DNA from 3 places in the Rhizobium sp. CF142 genome. Region 1 is predicted to be linked to each of the others. Evidence: predicted binding sites of a transcription regulator. Region 1 holds the regulator's gene; each other region holds the start of a gene.
The links. Region 1 encodes PhoB, which activates phosphate uptake and scavenging genes when phosphate is short. Its sites were predicted from a motif close to TGTCATNNANCTGTCAT; they were not measured.
Positions count from the first base shown of each region.

Region 2: the regulator PhoB is predicted to act here: its motif matches at 4,378-4,394, upstream of PMI11_RS12410 (DapH/DapD/GlmU-related protein).
Region 3: the regulator PhoB is predicted to act here: its motif matches at 1,905-1,921, upstream of PMI11_RS29115 (PhoX family protein).

Region 1 covers NZ_AJWE01000098.1:119,713-126,900, reverse strand. The annotation lists gene pstC (phosphate ABC transporter permease subunit PstC) at 1-633, shown strand, start outside; gene pstA (phosphate ABC transporter permease PstA) at 630-1,952, shown strand; gene pstB (phosphate ABC transporter ATP-binding protein PstB) at 1,967-2,782, shown strand; gene phoU (phosphate signaling complex protein PhoU) at 2,827-3,540, shown strand; gene phoB (phosphate regulon transcriptional regulator PhoB) at 3,671-4,354, shown strand; gene PMI11_RS21715 (pyrroline-5-carboxylate reductase) at 4,483-5,271, opposite strand; gene PMI11_RS21710 (GcrA family cell cycle regulator) at 5,563-6,093, opposite strand; gene PMI11_RS21705 (aspartate aminotransferase family protein) at 6,518-7,188, shown strand, end outside.
Region 2 covers NZ_AJWE01000047.1:30,179-37,366, reverse strand. The annotation lists gene PMI11_RS12430 (NADP-dependent oxidoreductase) at 1-67, shown strand, start outside; gene PMI11_RS12425 (TCR/Tet family MFS transporter) at 91-1,302, shown strand; gene PMI11_RS35975 (alpha/beta hydrolase family esterase) at 1,293-2,222, opposite strand; gene PMI11_RS12415 (adenylate/guanylate cyclase domain-containing protein) at 2,392-4,173, opposite strand; gene PMI11_RS12410 (DapH/DapD/GlmU-related protein) at 4,433-5,065, shown strand; gene PMI11_RS12405 (GFA family protein) at 5,098-5,523, shown strand; gene PMI11_RS12400 (arginase family protein) at 5,787-6,548, opposite strand; gene copD (copper homeostasis membrane protein CopD) at 6,731-7,188, opposite strand, start outside.
Region 3 covers NZ_AJWE01000114.1:254,037-261,224, forward strand. The annotation lists gene PMI11_RS29115 (PhoX family protein) at 1-1,815, opposite strand, end outside; gene PMI11_RS29120 (aspartate aminotransferase family protein) at 2,064-3,392, shown strand; gene PMI11_RS29125 (alpha/beta hydrolase family protein) at 3,532-4,590, shown strand; gene PMI11_RS29130 (HD-GYP domain-containing protein) at 4,697-5,608, opposite strand; gene PMI11_RS29135 (branched-chain amino acid ABC transporter substrate-binding protein) at 6,221-7,188, shown strand, end outside.

The sequences.
Region 1 (7,188 bases):
GAATATGCTTCTTCGAAGGTGCGCTCGATCGCCAAGCCGCTTCTCGAAGTGCTCGCCGGCATTCCGACGATCGTCTATGGCTTCTTCGCGCTCGTCACCGTCGGGCCGTTCCTGCGTGATTTCTCGGCGCAGATCAGCGGTCTTCTGAGCGGCAGCTATACGAACTTCATCCAGGCACAAAGCGTCATCACCGCAGGCATCGTCATGGGTATCATGCTGATCCCTTACGTTTCCTCGCTGTCGGATGACATCATCACCGCAGTTCCGCGGGCACTGCGCGACGGCTCGCTCGGTCTCGGCGCCACACGGTCCGAAACCATCAAGAAGGTGGTCTTGCCCGCAGCTCTTCCCGGTATCGTCGGCGCGTTGCTGATGACCGCTTCGCGCGCCATTGGCGAAACCATGATCGTGGTTCTGGCCGCCGGTGTTGCCGCCCGTATCCAGATCAATCCCTTCGAGCCGATGACGACAGTGACCGTCAAGATCGTCAACCAGCTGACCGGCGACCTTGAGTTCACCTCGCCGCAGACGCTGGTTGCCTTCGCCCTTGGCATCACGCTGTTCTGCATCACGCTTTGCCTCAACATTTACGCGCTCTACATCGTGCGCAAATACCGGGAGCAGTACGAATGACGAATATTGTTTCCCCCATCGCCGGCGTCACCGTTTCCAAGGCGCCCGCCCGTCGTGATATCGGCATCAAGCGTCGCTACGCTGCCGAGCGCCGCTTCCAGGCCTATGGCATCGCAGCCATAGCATTCGGCCTCGTCTTCCTTTTCATTCTGCTCTGGACGGTCATCAGCAACGGCTATACGGCCTTCCTGCAGACGTCGATCACCCTGCCGATCGAATTCACCGAGAAGACGATCGACCCTGATAACAAGCGTGCGACCGACCCTTCGGTGCTGGTCGCTGCCAACTATCCGGTCCTGCTGCGCGATGCGATCGTCAAGCAGCTCGGCGTCAATGCTTCGAGCCGTCCTGATGTGCGCGACGCAACCGCAATGCTGTCCAAAGGTGCGCCCATTCAGCTGCGCGACATGGTCGTCGCTGACCCGTCGATCATCGGCAAGACCGTCAATGTGACTGTGCTTGCAGATGCCAATATCGACAGCGCCAACAAGGGCCAGATCGACCTCAAGGTCGATGAGAAGAACCGCAAGGTCAACGACAAGCAGGTCGGCTGGATGAACCAGCTGAAGGCGAGCGGTGTGCTTCACAAGACGTTCAACACCGGCCTCTTCGTCAACGGCAATTCCAGCCGTCCGGAAGCCGCAGGCCTCGGCGTTGCCCTCATCGGCTCGCTCTACCTGATGCTGATCGTTCTCGCACTTGCGCTGCCGATCGGCGTCGCCGCCTCGATTTACCTTGAGGAATTCGCGCCGAAGAACAGGCTGACGGACCTGATCGAGGTCAACATCAACAACCTCGCCGCCGTTCCGTCGATCGTCTACGGTCTGCTCGGTCTCTCGGTCTTCATCAACTTCGCCGGCCTGCCGCGTTCGGCATCGCTGGTCGGCGGCCTGGTGCTGACCCTCATGACGCTGCCGACGATCATCATCGCGACGCGTGCGGCCCTGCGCGCCGTTCCGCCGTCGATCCGCGCGGCCGCACTCGGCCTCGGCGCCTCGAAGATGCAGATGGTGTTCCACCATGTGCTGCCGCTTGCCATGCCCGGCATCCTGACCGGCACGATCATCGGCCTTGCCCACGCACTCGGCGAAACTGCGCCGCTGCTCTTGATCGGCATGGTCGCCTTCGTCGCCCAGGCGCCGACCACTCCGCTCGATCCTTCCACGGCACTTCCGGTTCAGGTCTACATGTGGGCCAACGAAGCCGAGCGTGCCTTCGTGGAAAGAACCTCGGGTGCCATCATCGTCCTGCTCCTGTTCCTGATCGTCATGAACATCGGAGCTATCCTCTTGCGTCGTCGCTTTGAGCGCCGCTGGTAAACGGAGTAAAGATCATGAACATGTTGACGGAAGCCGCAGTCGAGAAGGCGCTGGACCAGAAAATGAGCAACGTCCCGTATAAGATGATCGGTCAGGATGTCTCCGTTTATTACGGCGAGAAGCGTGCGCTTTTCGATGTCAATCTGAACATCCGCGAAAACACCGTGACCGCGCTGATTGGCCCGTCGGGCTGCGGCAAGTCCACCTTCCTGCGTTCGCTGAACCGCATGAACGACACGATCGACGGCTGCCGCGTCACCGGCAAGATCACGCTCGACAGCGACGATATCTACGATCCCGACATCGACGTGGTCGAACTTCGCGCCCGCGTCGGCATGGTGTTCCAGAAGCCGAATCCGTTCCCGAAGACGATCTATGAAAACGTCTCCTACGGACCGCGCATCCACGGCCTCGCCAAGTCCAAGGCCGACCTGGACCAGATCGTCGAGACGAGCCTGCAGCGCGCCGGCCTCTGGAACGAGGTCAAGGATCGCGTGCATGAATCCGGCACCGGCCTGTCCGGCGGTCAGCAGCAGCGTCTGTGCATCGCACGCGCCGTTGCCGTCAGCCCGGAAGTCATCCTGATGGACGAGCCCTGCTCGGCACTCGACCCGATCGCGACTGCAAAGGTCGAAGAGCTGATTCATGAGCTGCGTGAAAACTACACCATCGTCATCGTGACGCATTCCATGCAGCAGGCCGCGCGCGTATCACAGCGTACGGCAATGTTCCACCTCGGCAACCTGGTCGAGGAAAATGACACCGACAAGATGTTCACCAATCCCGACGATCCGCGCACCCAGGACTATATCATGGGCCGGTTCGGCTGATTTTGGCGATGTGAAGCCTTCCCGATTTTCGAGGACAAAGCCCCATGGCATCGACACATATTTTTTCCGCTTACGATGACGATCTGAAATTCCTGTCCCGGCGCATTTCCGAGATGGGTGGTCTTGCCGAACAGATGGTCGGCGAGGCCGTCCGTGCGCTGGTCAACGGCGACACTGCGCTCGCCCAGAAGGTCATTTCCGACGACGTGATCCTTGATCACGCGGAACGCGAAATCAACGACAAGGCGATCGTCACGATCGCCCGTCGCCAGCCGATGGCCTCCGACCTTCGCGAGATCATGGGTTCGATCCGCATCGCCGCCGACCTCGAGCGTGTCGGCGACCTCGGCAAGAACACCGCAAAGCGCGTCATCGCCGTCCAAAGCACCGGCGTTCCGCGCAAGCTCGCCCGCGGTCTCGAGCATCTCTCCGAACTGGCGCTCGTCCAGCTCAAGGAAGTGCTCGACGTCTATACGACGCGTTCTGCGGACAAGGCCAAGTCCATCCGCGAGCGCGACGATGAGATCGACGCGATGTACACCTCGCTGTTCCGCGAACTCCTGACCTACATGATGGAAGATCCGCGCAACATCACGAGCTGCACGCATCTTCTCTTCTGCGCCAAGAACATCGAGCGCATCGGCGACCACGCGACCAACATCGCCGAGACGATCTACTACATGGCAACCGGCGCCCAGCCGGAGGGCGAGCGTCCGAAGGACGACAGCTCCAATACCGTTGGTGCGGTGACGGAGTAATCCTGACCTGCCGATTGCATGCGCGCCCCGCGCGGGGGCGCGCAAAGGTGCAGCCAATTCCGAGTTTCTGTATGATCTCTTGCTTAAATCGCCCCCGGTTTAAGGATCATGCATTAGGAGACTGACACGCATGATCCCAAGAGTTGCAGTTGTTGAAGATGAAGAGGCGCTGAGCGTGCTTCTCCGCTACAACCTCGAGGCTGAAGGTTTCGAGGTGGATACGATCCTCCGTGGCGACGAGGCCGAAATCCGGCTTCAGGAGCGCACGCCCGACCTGCTCATCCTGGACTGGATGCTGCCGGGCGTTTCCGGCATCGAGCTCTGCCGCCGGCTGCGCATGCGGCCGGAGACCGAGCGCCTGCCGATCATCATGCTGACGGCACGCGGCGAAGAGAGCGAGCGCGTTCGCGGTCTCTCGACCGGCGCCGACGATTATGTCGTCAAGCCGTTCTCGACACCGGAACTCGTCGCTCGCGTCAAGGCGATGCTGCGTCGCGCCCGTCCGGAGGTTCTCTCCACTGTTCTGAAATGCGGCGATATCGAGCTCGATCGCGAAACGCATCGCGTTCATCGCAAGAGCCGCGAAGTCCGCCTCGGCCCGACCGAATTCCGCCTGCTCGAATTCCTGATGTCGTCGCCGGGCAGGGTCTTCTCCCGCTCGCAGCTCCTGGATGGCGTCTGGGGCCACGATATCTACGTGGACGAACGCACCGTCGACGTCCATGTCGGCCGCCTGCGCAAGGCGTTGAACTTCTCCAACATGCAGGATGTCATCCGCACCGTCCGCGGCGCGGGATATTCCATGGAAGCCTGATCCGAGTGATCGGAGGTCACGAACGGGTCGCTCGCTTGTCGGGCGGCCCGTTTGTCTATCTGGCACCCCTAGCTCCTTATGAAAGCCGACACCACGCGCCGAAAGCGAACATCGAAAGGATCTGCTTCCTACAGACGGATGCGCACAAGAATTCGATCAAGAGCCTTTTGCAGAGCCGCAGTGCCGCCAAACGCGCGAAAGTCTTCGAGAACCTGTTCATTCAATCCGCCCTTGGTCGAATGCTCGCCGATGAGTTCATCGAAACTCGCGACAGGTTTTGAACGGGCAGCATGGGCGAGGCCGGAAAACAATTGACGGAGGTAGGCGTCGCCAGCCGTTCTCGAAAGCCCTTGGCTCTGCAGCCAGGTCGACGTCGCGTCCAGGATGCCGAAATAGCTGGCCATCAGGCAGCTCGCCGTCGCGAGAAGTTCGAACTCCAGCTTGTTTTCAACCTGGATCGCCGTTCCGAGCGCCGAAAAGAGGGCGTGGGAAACCTCGTCGGGCGGGTAGATCGCAGTCGCGCCCTGAAGATCTGCGACAAACGGAAGTGGAATTGCCAGGCTCAGGCGAACTGGCTGATCGATCCACGCCCGCAGTTGATCCATTGGCGTGGCCGCGACAAAGCTGATGACATGGTGGCCCGGCCGAAATCGGAGCGAGCGGACGACCTCCTCGGCAATTTGCGGCCTCACTGCCACGAATACGAGATCGGATTGGTCGAGAACATCCTGGTTGCCTAAAGCGATCGACGCATTCTGGTTTGCCGCCGCGAGGCGGGCGGCGACGCTTGCGCTACGGGGTGACAGCACGATCCGTGTGTCGCGAAACGCTGTCTTCCCCAGTCCGGTGACGACGGCCTCGGTAATCGTGCCCGTCCCGACGAACCCGATTGTCATCCGCTTTGGATCGATCTCCATTGGCACCCCTGAGCGACTGTTTGCGCCTCGACGAGAATACCGCATCTATATCAGAAAATCGCGCTACAGCGCCATGACCACCGTTCCATGCCGGTCTAGGGCTGAAACGCATTGGTGGCGTTGGCACATAAGTTCGCATTGTCAGGCATAGTGGGCGGCAGGCAGAGATCGGCCTTCGGCAGATCGTGGTCAGGAGCTGTTTTCCGGCCCTCCTGCGCCGGCTAAAAAATCACCCCTCCGCGCAAGGCGAGGAGGGGTGATGGCACGTTGCGTCTGTTGGAAGATCGCGGATCAGCCGACCCGGACAGCCTTGCGGCGTTCGCTGACCGGCTGGTAGGCGAGGCGCTGGTGATAGTTGCAATAGGGCGAGGAATCCGGGGAGTCGCAACCGCAGAAGTAGAAGTCGTCCTTCATCGGATCGCCGACCGGCCACTTGCAGGTGCGCTCCGTCAGTTCCGTCAGGCCGAGGCGGCGCGAAATCGGCACGACCACGTTCTTGGCCGGCACGTATTCCATTTCCTCGACCGTTTCGATCTCGATCTCTTCCTTCAGCATCGTTGCGCCCTGCTGGCGGGTAACGGTGCGGGTGGTGATGCGAGAGGCATAGTTCGGGGCGCGCGGAGCCGAGGTATTGCGCTTCGGTGCGCGCGCGGCGGTTGCCGTGCCGCCGGCCTTGGCGCGGCCGGGAAGACTGAGCCGGTGAACCTTGCCGATAACAGCGTTTCTACTGACGCCGCCAAGCTGCGCAGCGATCTGGCTGGCGCTCAGCCCTTCCGACCAAAGCTTCTTGAGCTTCTCGACACGCTCGTCTGTCCAGTTCATTGCCCTGTCTCCACCTTTCGCGTTGGTGATGGCAGAATCCCTCACCGTTGCCTCGGAAGTCTCCGAAGCAAGAAACGCCTGATCAATTTTGGTGACTAGTTCCGCCGCATGCAGTCTAGTAATTGAACTTTAACCTAGTGTGAGCCTGACTCTGTGACAAGAGTCGCAGGAATCCGATGAATCCGAATTCGAGGTTTTCCCCAACTTGCTTCCCGGGCGAGTCATTTCTGCAACATTAGCTGTTGATAGACCTGCAAGTCTGATTTGAGGCTTGACGCATGTGCTAAATCCTCAGTTTTGTTGACATTGCAGTGCGAAAAGTAAATAGTGCTCCCTGCCGCCGAAAGGCGGCATTTTTAATTTTTCGGGCCTGGTTTTCTTAGCCGGAGTCCGTTGTCTCGGAGCCTGACCAGGAGATTGCGCCATGGCTGAAGCCTCGCCGCTTTATGATACCTATTCTCGTGCCCCGCTGCGGTTCGAGCGAGGCGAAGGCGTGTGGCTGATCACCGAAACCGGCGAGCGATATCTGGATTTCGGCGCGGGCGTTGCCGTTACCTCCGTGGGCCATGGTAATCCGCATGTTGTGGCCGCCCTCAAGGATCAGGCCGACAAGGTCTGGCATCTCTCCAATATCTATGAGGTGCCGGGGCAGGAGAAGCTTGCCAAGCGCCTGACGGATGCCACGTTCGCCGACAAGGTGTTCTTCACCAATTCAGGCGCCGAGGCTCTCGAATGCGCCATCAAGACCGCGCGTCGTTACCAGTTTTCCAAGGGTCATCCCGAGCGTTTCCATATCATCACCTTCGAAGGCGCCTTCCACGGCCGTACGCTCGCGACCATCGCCGCCGGCGGTCAGGAGAAATATCTCGAAGGTTTCGGCCCGAAGACCCCTGGTTTCGATCAGGTGCCCTTTGGCGATGTCGAGGCTGTCCGTGCCGCTATTACCGACAAGACCGCCGGTATCCTCATCGAGCCGGTGCAGGGCGAGGGCGGTGTCCGCCCGGCAACGTCCGAATTCATGAAAGCGCTCCGTCAGCTCTGCGATGAGCATGGCCTGCTGCTGATCCTCGACGAAGTCCAGACCGGCGTCGGCCG
Region 2 (7,188 bases), on a different contig from region 1:
GACGGCCGAAGCGCAGATCGCCAGCGCCGCCGGCCGCGTCACCGGCAAACTCGTCATTTCCCCATGAGTTCCCCAATGAACAAATCTGGCATGAACAAACCGCTCGTCGTCATCTTCACCGCCATCTGCCTCGATGCCGTCGGCATCGGGCTGATCTTCCCCATCCTGCCGCGCCTTCTTGAGGACGTGACGCAGACGCAGGACATCGCCTTCTATGTCGGCCTCATGACGGCGCTCTATGCCGCCATGCAGTTCGTCTTCGCCCCCGTGCTCGGCGCGCTCAGCGACACGATCGGCCGGCGCCCCGTGCTGCTGATCTCGCTTGCCGGTGCTGCGATCAATTACGCCATCATGGCCTTTGCGCCATCCCTCACTCTGCTGCTGATCGGCCGCGCCATCGCCGGCCTCACCAGCGCCAATATGTCGGTCGCCTCCGCCTATATCACCGATATTTCACCGGAGGATCAGCGCGCGCGCCGCTTCGGCCTGTTCAACGCCATGTTCGGCGCCGGCTTCATCATCGGCCCGGTCCTTGGCGGGTTGCTCGGCGATTACTGGCTGCGCCTGCCCTTCATCGCCGCCGCCGTACTCAACGCCTGCAATCTGCTGCTTGCCCTGTTCGTCCTGCCAGAATCCCGCACACTTGAATCCCGCACACCATCTCGCCAGAAGATCGATCTCGCCACGCTGAACCCGCTGCGGCCGCTGAAATGGATCGTCTCTATGAAAGGGCTGCTGCCCATCGTGTTGGTCTATTTCGTCTTCAGCGCCGCCGGCGAATCCTACGGCACCTGCTGGGCGCTCTGGGGCTTCGATACTTTCGGCTGGAACGGCTTCTCAATCGGCCTGTCGCTCGGCGCCTTCGGCATCTGCCAGACACTCTGCCAAGCCTTCTTGCCGGGGCCGGCAACCCGCCTGCTCGGCGAGCGCTGGTCGGTCATGACGGGCATCGCCGCCGCCGCGATCGCCCTTCTCGTCATGGCCTTCGCAAACCGGGGCTGGATGATCTTCGCCATCATGCCGGTTTTCACCCTCGTCGGCATCGGCAATCCCGCCTTCCAGGCGCTCGCCACCCGCACGGTCGAGCCCGATCGCCAAGGTGAACTGCAGGGCGTGCTCGCCTCCACCGTCTCCCTCGCCTCCATCATCGCGCCGCTCGGCTTCTCATCTCTCTATTTCGTGACGCGACAGAACTGGCCGGGCGGCATCTGGTTCTCGGTGATCGCCCTCTACGCGATCGCGGTGCCGCTGGTGCTGATGAGCACGAGAACCCGTGGTGAATGTCTCGATCATCAGCGGTGAAACTCCCTGAAGAAGTTCCACACCTCAACCGCTGTCTCGATATCGCCGCTGCATCCCCCGAACCGGGGTCCGTCTACCGGATCATTATCAGCGGAGTTGGTATCGGACTCGGCGAGACGGGGCCAGCAATGGCCGCCGTTTTCGACGCGATACAATTGAACACCCGTCCCGGCCTGACATCCGGACCATTGGACCAGGCTGGCGCGGGTCAGATCATGCGGGTTGAGATGTGGCAGCGGCGTGGCATTTTCCCCGGTGCAGCCGTCGATCCGGCGCCAGTATTCGGTTGTCTCCGGAACGGAAAGCAGCCTTCCGAAGGAGCGGATATAACCATCGTAGCGCTGCACGTCATCGCTCGTGCCGTTCACCATCATGACCGGCATGGGGTGGCCGGGCTTGCAGTCTTCGACCTGCGCTTCGTTTATCGCGCTGGCGACAGGAGCAATCGCGGCAATCCTGTCAGGAAGCGCACAGGCCAGAGTATAAGTCATCAGCGCGCCGAACGAGAAGCCCGTGGCATAGACCCTTGTACCCTCAGCAATCTTGCGGCTCACCAGATCGTCGATCATGGTGCGGAAAAAGCCGATGTCATCGACCGGCTCGCCATTGATGACGGGTCTCCTGGATTTGATATTCCAGGCACCGTCGGTCGCTTCCGGATAAAGGGTGACAAAGTTCTCGCTGTCAGCGACAGCATCAAATCCGCTGTTTTTCTGGAAATTGGCGGCCTTGTCGTCTGACCCATACATCACGATGACAAGCGGTGCGGGGTGTCCTTCCGCTCCCTTGGGAATATGCAGGATTGCGGTGCGGTCCACGCCCTGCCACTTGTAAGTCAGGACTTCATCGGCATGAGCGGCCGCCCAGCCGAGAAGAAAAAGGAAGGCGGCAAATGGCAGGCGGAGCAATGCGCGGCACATGAAACATTCCCGCTTCCTGACGAAAATACAGCGACGAACATAAGTCATTCCGTACCACTGGCAATGATCGAAAGAAGCAACGCCTAGGGACACGATGTCGCTTCTGGCGCGTCGCGGACGCGTGCGAAGTCCGTTTCCGGCTCAACAGGCCCCGCACCCAAAACCACCCTCAGCGCTCAGGCAAGCCTGCCTGCCGCAGACCTTCGGCGGTCTGGGCCGCCCATTGCGGCACCCCCTGAAACACAGGCCTCGACAAGTAGCGCACGATCGTAAAATGCGGCTCGATCTCCATGAGCTTGCCCGCAGCCCACCGGGCCGTCTTCATGTCGCCGCTCATCGCCGCCCAGGCCGCCATCATCCGGTAGCACCAGGTCACATCGGGATGTTTGTTGACGACCTCCCGGGCAATAGCGACGGCCTCGAAAAGGGAACCTGCCATGGCGAGCGATAAGGCCATCCCCATCCGCATGTTGAAGGCGAGCGGGTCTGCGGGGCTCAGCGTCAGCGCCCGTTCGAACCGCTCCGTGGCACCGGCCTCGCCCTTGTAGCTGGCAACCCAGCCATAGCGTGCCCATGCCCAGGCATTGTTTGGATCGAGCGCCAGAGCCCTTTCAAGATAGGCCGCCGCCCGCTCCTGATCGCCGCAATGGCTGAGTGCCCCGCCGACGGCGGTCAAGGCGGTCGGATCATCATCGATGGAGCCCACCGCGGCTTCGACAGACTTCAAAGCCCGCTCCAGATCCCGCTCCGGTTCCTCGGTCCAGATGTAGCCGAGATGCTGGGCGTAGCACCATGCCAGAAACGCGTGGGCCCGGCCGTAGGCAGGGTCGATCGCGATGGCATCCAGAAGCAGCGGTATTGCCCTCTCGTTCGTCGCCTTGCTCTGGCCCCAGAGATACGGGTAGGCGCGCATGACAAGATCATAGGCGCGCAGGCTGCTGGGTGGCTTGCGCTTCGACAACTCGGTTTCGGCGCTCTGGATGGCCGGATGGATGGCGCCGGTCACCTGAGCCGCGATCCTGTCCTGAAGCTCGAATATGTCCTCGGCCGCGCCCTCATAACGCTCGGACCAGAACTGCGTGCGCGTCTCGGTATCGACCAGTTGCACGGATATCCGCAGCCGCTCTCCGCCGCGTCGAACCGTACCCTGGACCACGTAATTGACGCCGAGTTCCCGGCCGAGGTCACGCACGTCGACGAAGCGTCCCTTGTAGGTGAAGGCGGACTGGCGCGCGATGACGAAGAACTCCCGAACGCGCGAGAGCGCCGCGGTGATTTCCTCCACGACCCCATCCACGAAATACTCATCGCCCTGACCGCTGAGATTGTCGAAGGGCATGACGACGATCGACGGCTGGTCTCTGCCGAAGCGCGGCGCAGGTGATGGTGATTTTGTTGACCCTGGCTCTTGCCCGGCCTCCCCGCTTTCAGCCGCCTCCTGCAGCCAGTCGACCCGAAAGACGGAAATCGGCCTCGGGATATTCTTCATAGAGCGTTCGCCAAGGCTCGTCAGCGTGAACGGCACCTTGCCATAGAGATGCTCGCGTACCGACCCGGAAATGCATATGCCTGCCGGCGGCGCCATCTCCTGCAGGCGCGCGGCGATATTGACGCCGTCGCCCAGCAGATCGTCACCCGACACAATGACGTCACCCAGATTGACGCCGATGCGGAACTCCAGGCGGCGATCCCCAGGCATGTCTTTTGGATTGATCGAGAGGCGTCGCTGGATTTCGACCGAGCACCGGATAGCCTGAACAGCGCTTGCGAACTCGGCGACAAACCCGTCACCCGCAGTGCCGAAGATGCGGCCATCATGCTCGCCCACTATTTCGGCGATCTGGCTTAGGCACGCGTTGAGAGCACGAACCGTGCCCTCCTCGTCCAGCGCCGTAAGGCGGCTGAAACCGGCAACATCGGCGGAAAGGATGGCTGCGAGCTTTCGATCCACAGCAGTGATTGCTCCGGCGGCGTATCATACCGTTGGATGAATATGCGCGGATTTTGCCAAATTCATAGAGTTTTGTCGCAAAGGGGACCGATGAACAACCACCTTTGGCATGGCGTATCGCGACGCTCCAACACCTGTGGGCCCGAAGCAGACTGAGCTTTGAGGCGCACTACCAAACCTGCCCCGATCATCGGGGCGCTCTTGCGTCACATATCCTTCACCGTTCCCGATTAGGCAGACCAAAATCCGGAGACTGCCCATGGACTCGACCGCACAGCCGAACCGCCCCAAGATCGCCGAGACCGTCATCCACCCGACGGTAAGCCTGAGGGATTCCAGCATCGGCAAATGCTGCGAAATCCTGGAGAATACTTCCCTGCACACGGTCGAACTCGGGGATTATTCCTATCTGGGGCAGCGCTGCATCGTCGGCGATGCAACAATCGGGAAATTCTGCGCCATCGCCGCGGAAGTCAGGATCGGCGCACCCAATCACCCGATGGACCGCCCGTCGATGCACCGCTTCACCTATTGCCCGGAATATTACTCCGCCGATGCCGTGCGCGATCACTCCTTCTTCGCCGAGCGAAAGGCGGACCGCGCCATCATCGGCAACGACGTCTGGATCGGCCACGGCGTCATCGTGCTTCCGGGAGTGACGGTTGGAGACGGCGCCGTGCTCGCGGCAGGCGCGGTGGTGACCAAGGACGTTGCGCCCTATACGATCGTCGGCGGTGTTCCCGCCAGGTTCCTGCGCGAGCGCTTCTCGCGAAACGTTGCGGAGAAACTTGCCGCGATCGCCTGGTGGGACTGGCCGTTCGAGACCATCATGGCACGGCTCGCCGATTTTCAGTCCAGCGATATCGAAGCCTTCTGCGAGCGCTGGGCCTAGTTTGGGAATTCATTGAGAGAGACAGGCGAATCATGAGCGACGAGAGACATGAGCATAATGCGGCCTGCCACTGCGGCCGTGTCAAATTCCGGCTCCGGCTGGCGGACGAATTCAACACGATCCGCCGCTGCACCTGCTCCTACTGCCGCATGCGCGGCGCCATCGCCGTCTCGGCCGAGCTCAAGGATATCGAATTTATCCAGGGCGAAGACAACCTGACGCTCTATCAATTCAATACCCGTACGGCGAAGCATTACTTCTGCAGGACCTGCGGCATTTATACCCATCACCAGCGCCGCTCGAATCCGAACCAGTTCGGCATCAATGTCGCCTGCATCGAGGGCATCAGCCCCTTCGACTTTCCGGAAGTGCAGGTCATGGACGGCGTCTCCCACCCCTCCGATTCCGGCACCAAAGCGAGGGTCGCCGGCATACTTCGCTTCGAGCCGACAAAGTGAGATCATGCCGGGCGAGCGCTCTTTGGTGGTGGCACCTAACAACTACAGCCGCCCTCGGGCGCCCGTAATCCAAACTTACGTTTAAGACGTGGCGGCTGACCGTATGTCGCCTTTCGATCATGTTTCCAAAAGAGCCGGAACGCCGTTCAAACAAGAAACGAAATCAGGCTCTTACCATCGAAGCCAAGCTCGCACGCCTGCTTTCAGGAGGATCCACGCAGCAGGGAGAGAAGACTGGATTCAGGACCTAAGCTGCCATTCGCTCAGTGAGAGCCCTTCGTCAAAACCGGCTCCAGGGCATCGAGCAGAGCGCTCGGTGAGACTGGCGGGCCACCAGCTTCCCACGCGTTCTGGAACTCGGCAATTTCTATCCCGACGAAGTCGTGTTCTGCGATAACCTTGCAGCAGGCTCGTACATCATCCAGCGACAAGCCGCCTTCGCATTCGTAATCTGTCGGCACGATGCCGGGCTCCAAGACATCGCAGTCGAAATGCACATAGACGGAGCGGCCGGCGATCGCGGTCCTAAGCGCAGTCGCGAGATCGGCTCCTGGTTTGATATGCGGGATGTCGTGTTTCGCGATCAGATCCAGTTCGTACGGATCGAGGTCACGTTGACCGACGAGAACGACCTGATCAAAGCTTAAACCCGCACCGAGACCGGAATCCCAAAGGCCAAGTGGCCCCGCAAGCGCCAGCCCGCCGAGATATCCGGTGGGGCTGGCCTCCGGCGGATTGAGATCGCCATGTGCATCGAACCACACGATGCAGGCCGCGGGACGGTGCTTCGCAACGGTTGGAAGGGTTGCCAGCGAGACCGCGCACCGGCTGGTGGCGGCGATCGACGCCGCGCCTGCGGCCAACACGTTGTCAAATCGGGACTGCAACTCCTTGAGCGACGGCAGTGCCGCGTCGAGCTCTTCGCGCCAACCGGCATTCAAGGCGGGCTCCGGGGTGCCGATCACGGCAGGAGAAATGCCGGTTCGGCGTTCCAATTCCTCGCCGATCGCCTTCGCACCCGGCATCGCCAGGTCGTTGTGATCTCCTGCGCGTCCCTGGAACACGGTATATTCTGCTTTTCCAGCCATCGCTTACAACCTCGCAACGTGTTGTTCCCACCCGTTTAACTGGTTTGCGTGCGGAAAGCGAGAAGGTCAGCAAGGACCGCGTTGCAACCCCATGTCGTCCCGGGTTTCAGCAGTCTGCCCTACCCCGGAAACGGCTCCAGCGTCCCGAACCAGGCAACAAGCGCGACAACACAGGCGGCGATGACGAGCTCCCCCACGGTCCCCGCCGCCAGCGCTTTCCCGGCAGCGTGAGACCGCCCCATGCGCGGCACCAGCCCATAGCGGTTGAAGACGGCAATCAGCATCATCAGCAAGGCAAGCGCGATCTTCAGGAAAAGCAGCCGCTGATACGGCACGCTCCAGTCAAGCGGCAAGCCGCCGATGATCAGCAGACTATTGGCAACCCCGGATAAAATGACCAGCGCCACCGCCACATGCCCCGCCGTCGAGAAACGGATCAGCGCTGTCAGCGCATCGGCCCCTATCGTGCTGTCGCCAAGCCGGGAAAGCACGAGCGCCACGGGGATCAGCGCCCCGACCCAGGCGCCGCCCGAGAGCAGATGCACCATGTCGTTCGCCCGGTGCAGCACCCGCAGCC
Region 3 (7,188 bases), on a different contig from region 1:
GAGGAAGACGCTGGAACCATCAGAGGTGAAGGTCGGCGAGCAGGTCTCCGAACCGACCGGCGCGATATAGATGAGCTTCGGCAGCGCGCGACCCGGACCCTCCGTATCCATCACATAGACGGAATCGGCGATGCCTTCCGGCGGCGGACCGTCGGTGGTCACCCAAAGGCGGCCTGCTGGATCGACAGCAAGGTTATCGGGGTCGGTGAACCAGCCGGCCGATGTGGTCGCCGGGTGGAACATCGCCTGGTCCTCGGGCTTGGCCGGATCGCCGCAGAGTACGAAAACGTCCCACTTGAAGCTTTCAGCTGCGTAGTCCGGCTTATCCGGACCGCCTGGTGTTACCAGCTCCAGCAGATGCCCATGCGGGTTGGGGCCGCGTGGATTGGCAACGTTGACCTGTTCCTTCTCGTCGTCCCCCTGGCCCTTCGGCAGGCGATCCTCGTTTTCGGTCATGGCCACATAGAGCTTGCCGGTGCCGAGATGCGGGATGAAGCCCTCCGGCCCGTCCATCGGCGTCGCACCAACAAGGTCGGCGGCAGCGCGAGTAGCGAGAACCACGTCAGCCTGGGTCTTGAAGCCGGCCTCCGCCGTCAGCGGGCCTTCGCCGGCGATCAGCGGGATCCAGCGCATCGTGCCGTCGCTTTCGAACTTGGCGACAGACAGGGTGCCGTGATCGAGCAGATCCTTGTTGGCGGCGCGATCGCCAGGGTTCCACGGATCGCGGGTGACGAAGCGATAGATATATTCGAAATCGTCGTCATCGCCCATGAAGACCACGACGCGGCCGTCAGGCGCGACGCAACATTGCGCGCCTTCATGCGTCATGCGGCCGAGCGAGGTGCGCTTGACTGGCTTTGCCGTCGGATCGAACGGATCGATTTCCACCACCCAGTCGAAGCGCATCCACTCATTCGGCTCTTCCTCGAACTTGAAGCGCGGCTCGACGCGGCTGACGGAATAGATGTCGTTCTCATCCTCGTCCCAACCCTGGCGCTCGACCAGTTCCTGGTTCGGCAGCTTGGTACAATCACCGGCAAAGACATCCATTGCACCTTCTTCGCCTGAGAGCATCGTGCCCCAGGGCGTGATGCCGCCATTGCAGTTCGAGATCGTGCCGAAGACGACCGTGCCGGTCGGATCGGCCTTTGTCTTGAGGCGGTCGTCGCCGGCAGCCGGGCCGGAAATGCCGATCTCCGTGCTCATGTGGATGCGGCGGTTATACTTGCCGTCCTTGACCACCTGCCACTGATTACCGTCCTTGCGCACCTCGAAGACCGAAACGCCGACAGCGGCCATGACGGCACGGATCTGGTCCTCGGTCATCTTCTCGCGATAATCGTCCGCCGTCAGGCCCGGAAACATCAGGAAGGGCGTCGCATATTCATGGCTGACGACCATCAGGCCGTGGTCCGAGCTCTTCTCGCCCCAAGGCAGCGGGAGGAACTGCGTGAAATCATTGTTGTAGCCGAACTGGCGCTCGGCGGCCTTGCCGTTGAGCTTCGTGACGTCGAATTCCGGGCTGTCGGTAAAGAGAGCATCGCCCCAGCGCACGAGAATCTGGCGCTCGTAACCTTCAGGCCAGTGGTCGGCGGCGTCACGCACGCGCTTCAGTTCGGGGAAAGTAAGGGTCGACTCGGCGGCTTCTGCCTTCGTTGCTTCGAGCGCCGGCGCAAAAGCGGCCGCCCCCATGGCTGCGATGAAGCCTTTGAGAACGGTGCGGCGACGAACGCCTTCTTCGAGAATGGTGCCGTAGCTCGGCGCAAATGCACGCCGCGGATTGGGGCGCGGTCTGGTTTTCTGGCGGTCCGTCATGACTACCTCCGGTAAAAACGGTTGAATTTCAAGGAAATGAATGAAATGCCCTCGGCCATTGCGGCCATCGATTTTTGTAGCAATGCCGGGCGAAGGATTGATGACGCCCGAAGCGTCCCGGGAACGGCAGACGGCGGCGCTTCTTCGGCTTGACGCCTTGCCTTGCGCTGATAATTTGACCGGGCAGTAAAAATAATCGGCGCCAAGCCTTGAACGGGAACGGCCTCCCCAACGGCCAGGAGAACAGCATGTCCAACCGTCTGAATGCAACGCCAAACGACCTTCGCGCCTTTTGGATGCCCTTTACCGCGAACCGTCAGTTCAAGAAGGAACCGCGCCTCTTCGTGAGCGCCAAGGATATGTACTACCAGACCCATGACGGGCGTCAGGTTCTGGACGGTACGGCTGGCCTCTGGTGCGTGAACGCCGGCCACTGCCGCCCGAAGATCACCGAAGCGATCAGCGAGCAGGCCGGCGAACTCGACTATGCCCCGGCATTCCAGCTCGGCCATCCCAAGGCTTTCGAGCTTGCCAACCGCCTGGTCGACATTGCGCCGGAAGGCTTGGACCATGTCCTGTTCACCAATTCCGGTTCTGAATCGGTGGAAACGGCACTCAAGGTGGCGCTCGCCTACCACCGCGTGAAGGGCAATGGCTCACGCTTCCGCCTGATCGGCCGCGAGCGTGGCTATCACGGCGTCAACTTCGGCGGCATCTCCGTCGGCGGCATCGTCACCAACCGCAAGATGTTCGGTACCCTGCTGACTGGCGTCGACCACATGCCGCACACCCATCTGCCTGGCAAGAACAACTTCACCCGCGGCGAACCCGAGCATGGCGGCGATATCGCCACCGAGCTCGAGCGCATCGTCACCCTGCATGACGCTTCTACGGTCGCCGCCGTGATCGTCGAGCCGGTCGCTGGCTCCACCGGCGTTCTCATTCCGCCGAAGGGCTATCTGCAGAAGCTGCGCGAGATCTGCACCAAGCACGGCATCCTGCTGATCTTTGACGAAGTCATCACCGGCTTCGGTCGCCTCGGCGCTCCCTTTGCTGCTCAGTACTACGATGTGAAGCCCGATATCATCACCACCGCCAAGGGCCTGACCAACGGCGTCATCCCGATGGGTGCTGTCTTCGTGACCTCGGAAATTCATGATGCCTTCATGAATGGCCCCGAACACATGATTGAGTTCTTCCACGGCTATACCTATTCCGGTAACCCGATAGCCTCGGCCGCAGCACTTGCAACGCTCGACACCTACAAGGAAGAGGGCCTGCTGACCCGTGCAGCCGAACTCTCGGACTACTGGGCCGATGCGCTGCATTCGCTGAAGGATTGCCCCAATGTCATCGACATCAGAAACACCGGCCTTATCGGCGCCATCGAACTCGACCCGATCGCCGGTGAACCGACCAAGCGCGCCTTCACCGCCTTCCTCAAGGCTTATGAAAGCGGCCTGCTGATCCGCACGACAGGCGACATCATCGCGCTCTCCCCGCCGCTGATCATCGAGAAGAAGCACATCGACGAACTCTTCGGCAAGCTGCGTACGATCCTGCAGAACAACATCTGAGCTCAATCGTCCCAAGTGAATTCAAGGGCGAGGCTCCGGCCTCGCCCTTTCTTTTGATATTGGCGACCTCAATCGTGTTATCGGTCTCCAGCCTCAGGGATTTCCTCCAGACAGGGTAGATCAACCCAATGGAGATCCCATGCCAAGACTTGCCTTTGTCCTCCCTCTGCTCCTGCTGCTGGTATCAGCAGCACATGCCGGAACCGGGTTCCGCGAAACCACCCTGCCCGGCAAAAACGCCGATCGCCCTGTTCATGTCAGCATCTGGTATCCGACCGCGTCTGACGCCACACCGGTCCTTCTCGGCGAAACACCGGCCTTCATCGGCCAGCCTGTCATCAAGGACGCCGAACCCGTAGCCGGCCCGCATCCGCTGGTCGTCCTCTCCCATGGTTATGGCGGCAGCTGGCGCAACCTCGCCTGGCTTGCGGCCGACCTCGTTGACGCGGGCTATGTCGTCGCCGCACCCGATCATCCCGGCACGACCACATTCGACATGCGAAAGCCCGATGCTGTCGAACTGTGGAAGCGCCCCGGCGACCTCAGCCGCGTGATCGACGCTCTGCTCGACAATCCCGATCTGACGGGCGGCATAGCATCCGATCGGATTGCCGCCATCGGCCATTCGCTCGGCGGCTGGACGGTCGTCGAACTGGCAGGCGGCCGCTTCGACGCGGCCAAGGTGACGAAGAATTGCATGGCTGAATTCAGCGCGATCTATTGCAAGATATTCGAGGCGCTCGGCATCGGGCGCGATGCGGCCTCCAATGCGGCGATGGCCGCCGATCTCGGTGATGCAAGAATTCGTGCCGTCGTGACACTCGATCTCGGACCTGGCCGCGGGCTGACACCGGAGAGCCTTGCGGCAGTCCATATCCCCCTCATGGTGCTGGGTGCTGCGGCGGATGTCGATGCGGACACTGCAACCGAGGCGGACATAGCCGCCACCAACAAGGATTCCGATTACCTTGCCCGCCATCTGCCGCCAGCGACCACCACCTACAGCCTTATCCCCGGATCGCTGCATTTCAGCTTCATGCAGCCCTGCAAACCTGGCGCCGCCGAACTGATCGAGAAGGAGGCGCCAGGGGAGAGCATCGTCTGCCGGGACGGCGTCGGCGCAGCTCGCGGAACGATTCACCGGCAGGTTTCCAGCATGGTCACGGATTTCCTGGGAAAGGCGCTCGCTGATCAATAGAGCAGCTTCCTCATCCTGCGCGCTTTCGGGGTGCCACGGATCCCGAATACATTCGGCCTGCGGCGGATCACATCCCCGCAGGCCTTGTGTGATGAGACAGATACGCTCAGGAACCGGAGGCGACCGATAGGCAGAGGGCGAATTTTTTGACGAGCCGGCGATCGAAATGCCCCTCATTGGCCAGCATCCAGGTCAGCGCCTCCTTCGCACTCCATGCAGCCTTGTAAGGGCGTGCCGACGTAACGGCGTCATAGACATCGCAGATCGCGGCAAGACGCGCGTGAAGGCTGATCTCGCCGTGGGACAGCTTGCGCGGATAACCCTTGCCGTCGATCCGTTCATGATGATTGAGGCAGACATCGAGAACGATTTCCGACATGCCCTCCTGACGCGACAGGATTGCATGCCCCTTTTCCGGATGATCGCGGATCAACTGCATCTCGTCTTCGTTCAGGCGCCCTTCCTTGTTGAGTACTTCGAGCGGAATTTCGAGCTTGCCGACATCGTGCAACAGTCCTGCCGTGCCGAGCGTCTGCACCACTTCCTCGTCCAGTCCGAGATGACGGCTGAAAAGGATCATCAACGCACTGACCGAGAGTGAGTGCAGAAAGGTCACCTCGTCCTTGGACTTCAGCCGCGTAACGCTGATGAAGACGGCGGGATGGTCATCCATCGATTTCGAAACGGAGGAAATCACCGGCTCGACCTGATCGACGGTGATCGCATCCCCGCCCTGCAGCCGACCGAAGACATTTTCCAGCACTTCCACGGATTTCTGAATGGTCTCGCGCGCCGCCTTGACGTCGATCTCGGTCTTGCGTGAACTGTCGCTGACATCGAGGCCCTTGGTGGTGTTAATCACGACACCCGCATCCGCGCACTCATTGAGCTTCAGCGTATCGCTCTCGCGTCGCAGTAAGAACCGTCGCCGGGATAGAAGAGGATCGTGCCAGATGCCCTCGACCATCTCGATAAACATTCCGGTCCGCACCTGCCTGGCTTCAATACGCTTGAGCATTCAGATATCTGTTCCCGCTATATGCCTGTATCGACAAATCAAATATTTTATTGCACCGCAACAATATACTAGGGAATGGTAGTTATACTGGGATTCTCAGAATCAATTGTTAACTTGCTAAAACAGCAAAACTAAAACAGTGATCAGCGGCGCCACTACCACATATCTGCTTATCCGAAGCCGTCGATATGCTCTCGCCTCGACTTTCTGCGGAGGTTGCAAGTCACGCACGACTGAACGCATGCGATCGGAAAAACCTAGCCCTGACAGTTGCAGACCGAGATTGCCCTGACACCGGCGCCGGGGCCTGCGGAACAGCCCGGGCAGGACAGACCGAAAATTGCGGGAAATGGACTGAAAAATCAAAAAATCGGGCGTAATCTTTCCAGATTTGGCGAAAACGAACCCGATCTTGTTATCATCTTGCGGAATCTCACCGAAATTCCTAGAAATCTTGCCATGCGCCGCGCGAGCCAAATATGGCCGCGAGGCTCATTGATCGCGCAGCTTTTCCTCGTCCTTGGCACGCTCCCAAAGGGATCGCTGACAAAGAAACGGCTTTCGCGGCAAGCAACCGGTGGTCGAAGACGACCCTACCCAAGGAGAGAGAACATGACCCTGAAGACTCTGACGGCGACGCTCATCGCCTCGCTGGCATTTGCGCCGCTCGCGCATGCGGATATCGTCATCGGCCTCATCGCGCCGCTGACCGGTCCGGTGGCAGCCTATGGTGACCAGGTAAAGAACGGCGCACAGACCGCCGTCGATGAAATCAACAAGAGCGGCGGCATTCTCGGTGAGAAGGTCGTGCTCGAGCTTGCTGACGACGCCGGCGAACCGAAGCAGGGCGTTTCCGCCGCAAACAAGGTTGTCGCCGACGGCATCCGCTTCGTCGTCGGTCCGGTCACCTCCGGCGTTGCAATCCCGGTTTCCGACGTTCTCGCTGAAAACGGTGTGCTGATGGTCACCCCAACGGCAACCGCGCCTGACCTCACCAAGCGCGGCCTGACCAACGTTCTGCGCACCTGCGGCCGTGACGACCAGCAGGCCGAAGTCGCCGCCAAATACGTTCTCGAACACTTCAAGGACAAGCGTGTCGCCATCATCAACGACAAGGGCGCTTACGGTAAGGGCCTTGCCGACGCCTTCAAGGCAACGCTGAACGCCGGCGGCATTACCGAAGTCATCAATGACTCCATCACGCCCGGCGACAAGGACTTCTCCGCACTCACGACCCGTATCAAGGCCGAAAAGGTCGATCTCGTCTATTTCGGTGGTTACCACCCGGAAGGCGGCCTGCTTGCCCGCCAGCTCCATGACCTCTCGGTCAACGCCCAGATCATTGGCGGTGACGGCCTCTCCAACACCGAGTTCTGGACGATCGGCACGGATGCGGCAGCCGGCACGTTGTTTACCAACGCCTCCGACGCCACCAAGAGCCCGGACTCCAAGGCTGCTGCCGATGCACTCGCCGCCAAGAACATCCCGGCCGAAGCCTTCACGCTCAACGCCTATGCTGCCGTCGAAGTGCTGAAGGCCGGCATCGAGAAGGCCGGTAGTGCCGAGGATGCGGAAGCCGT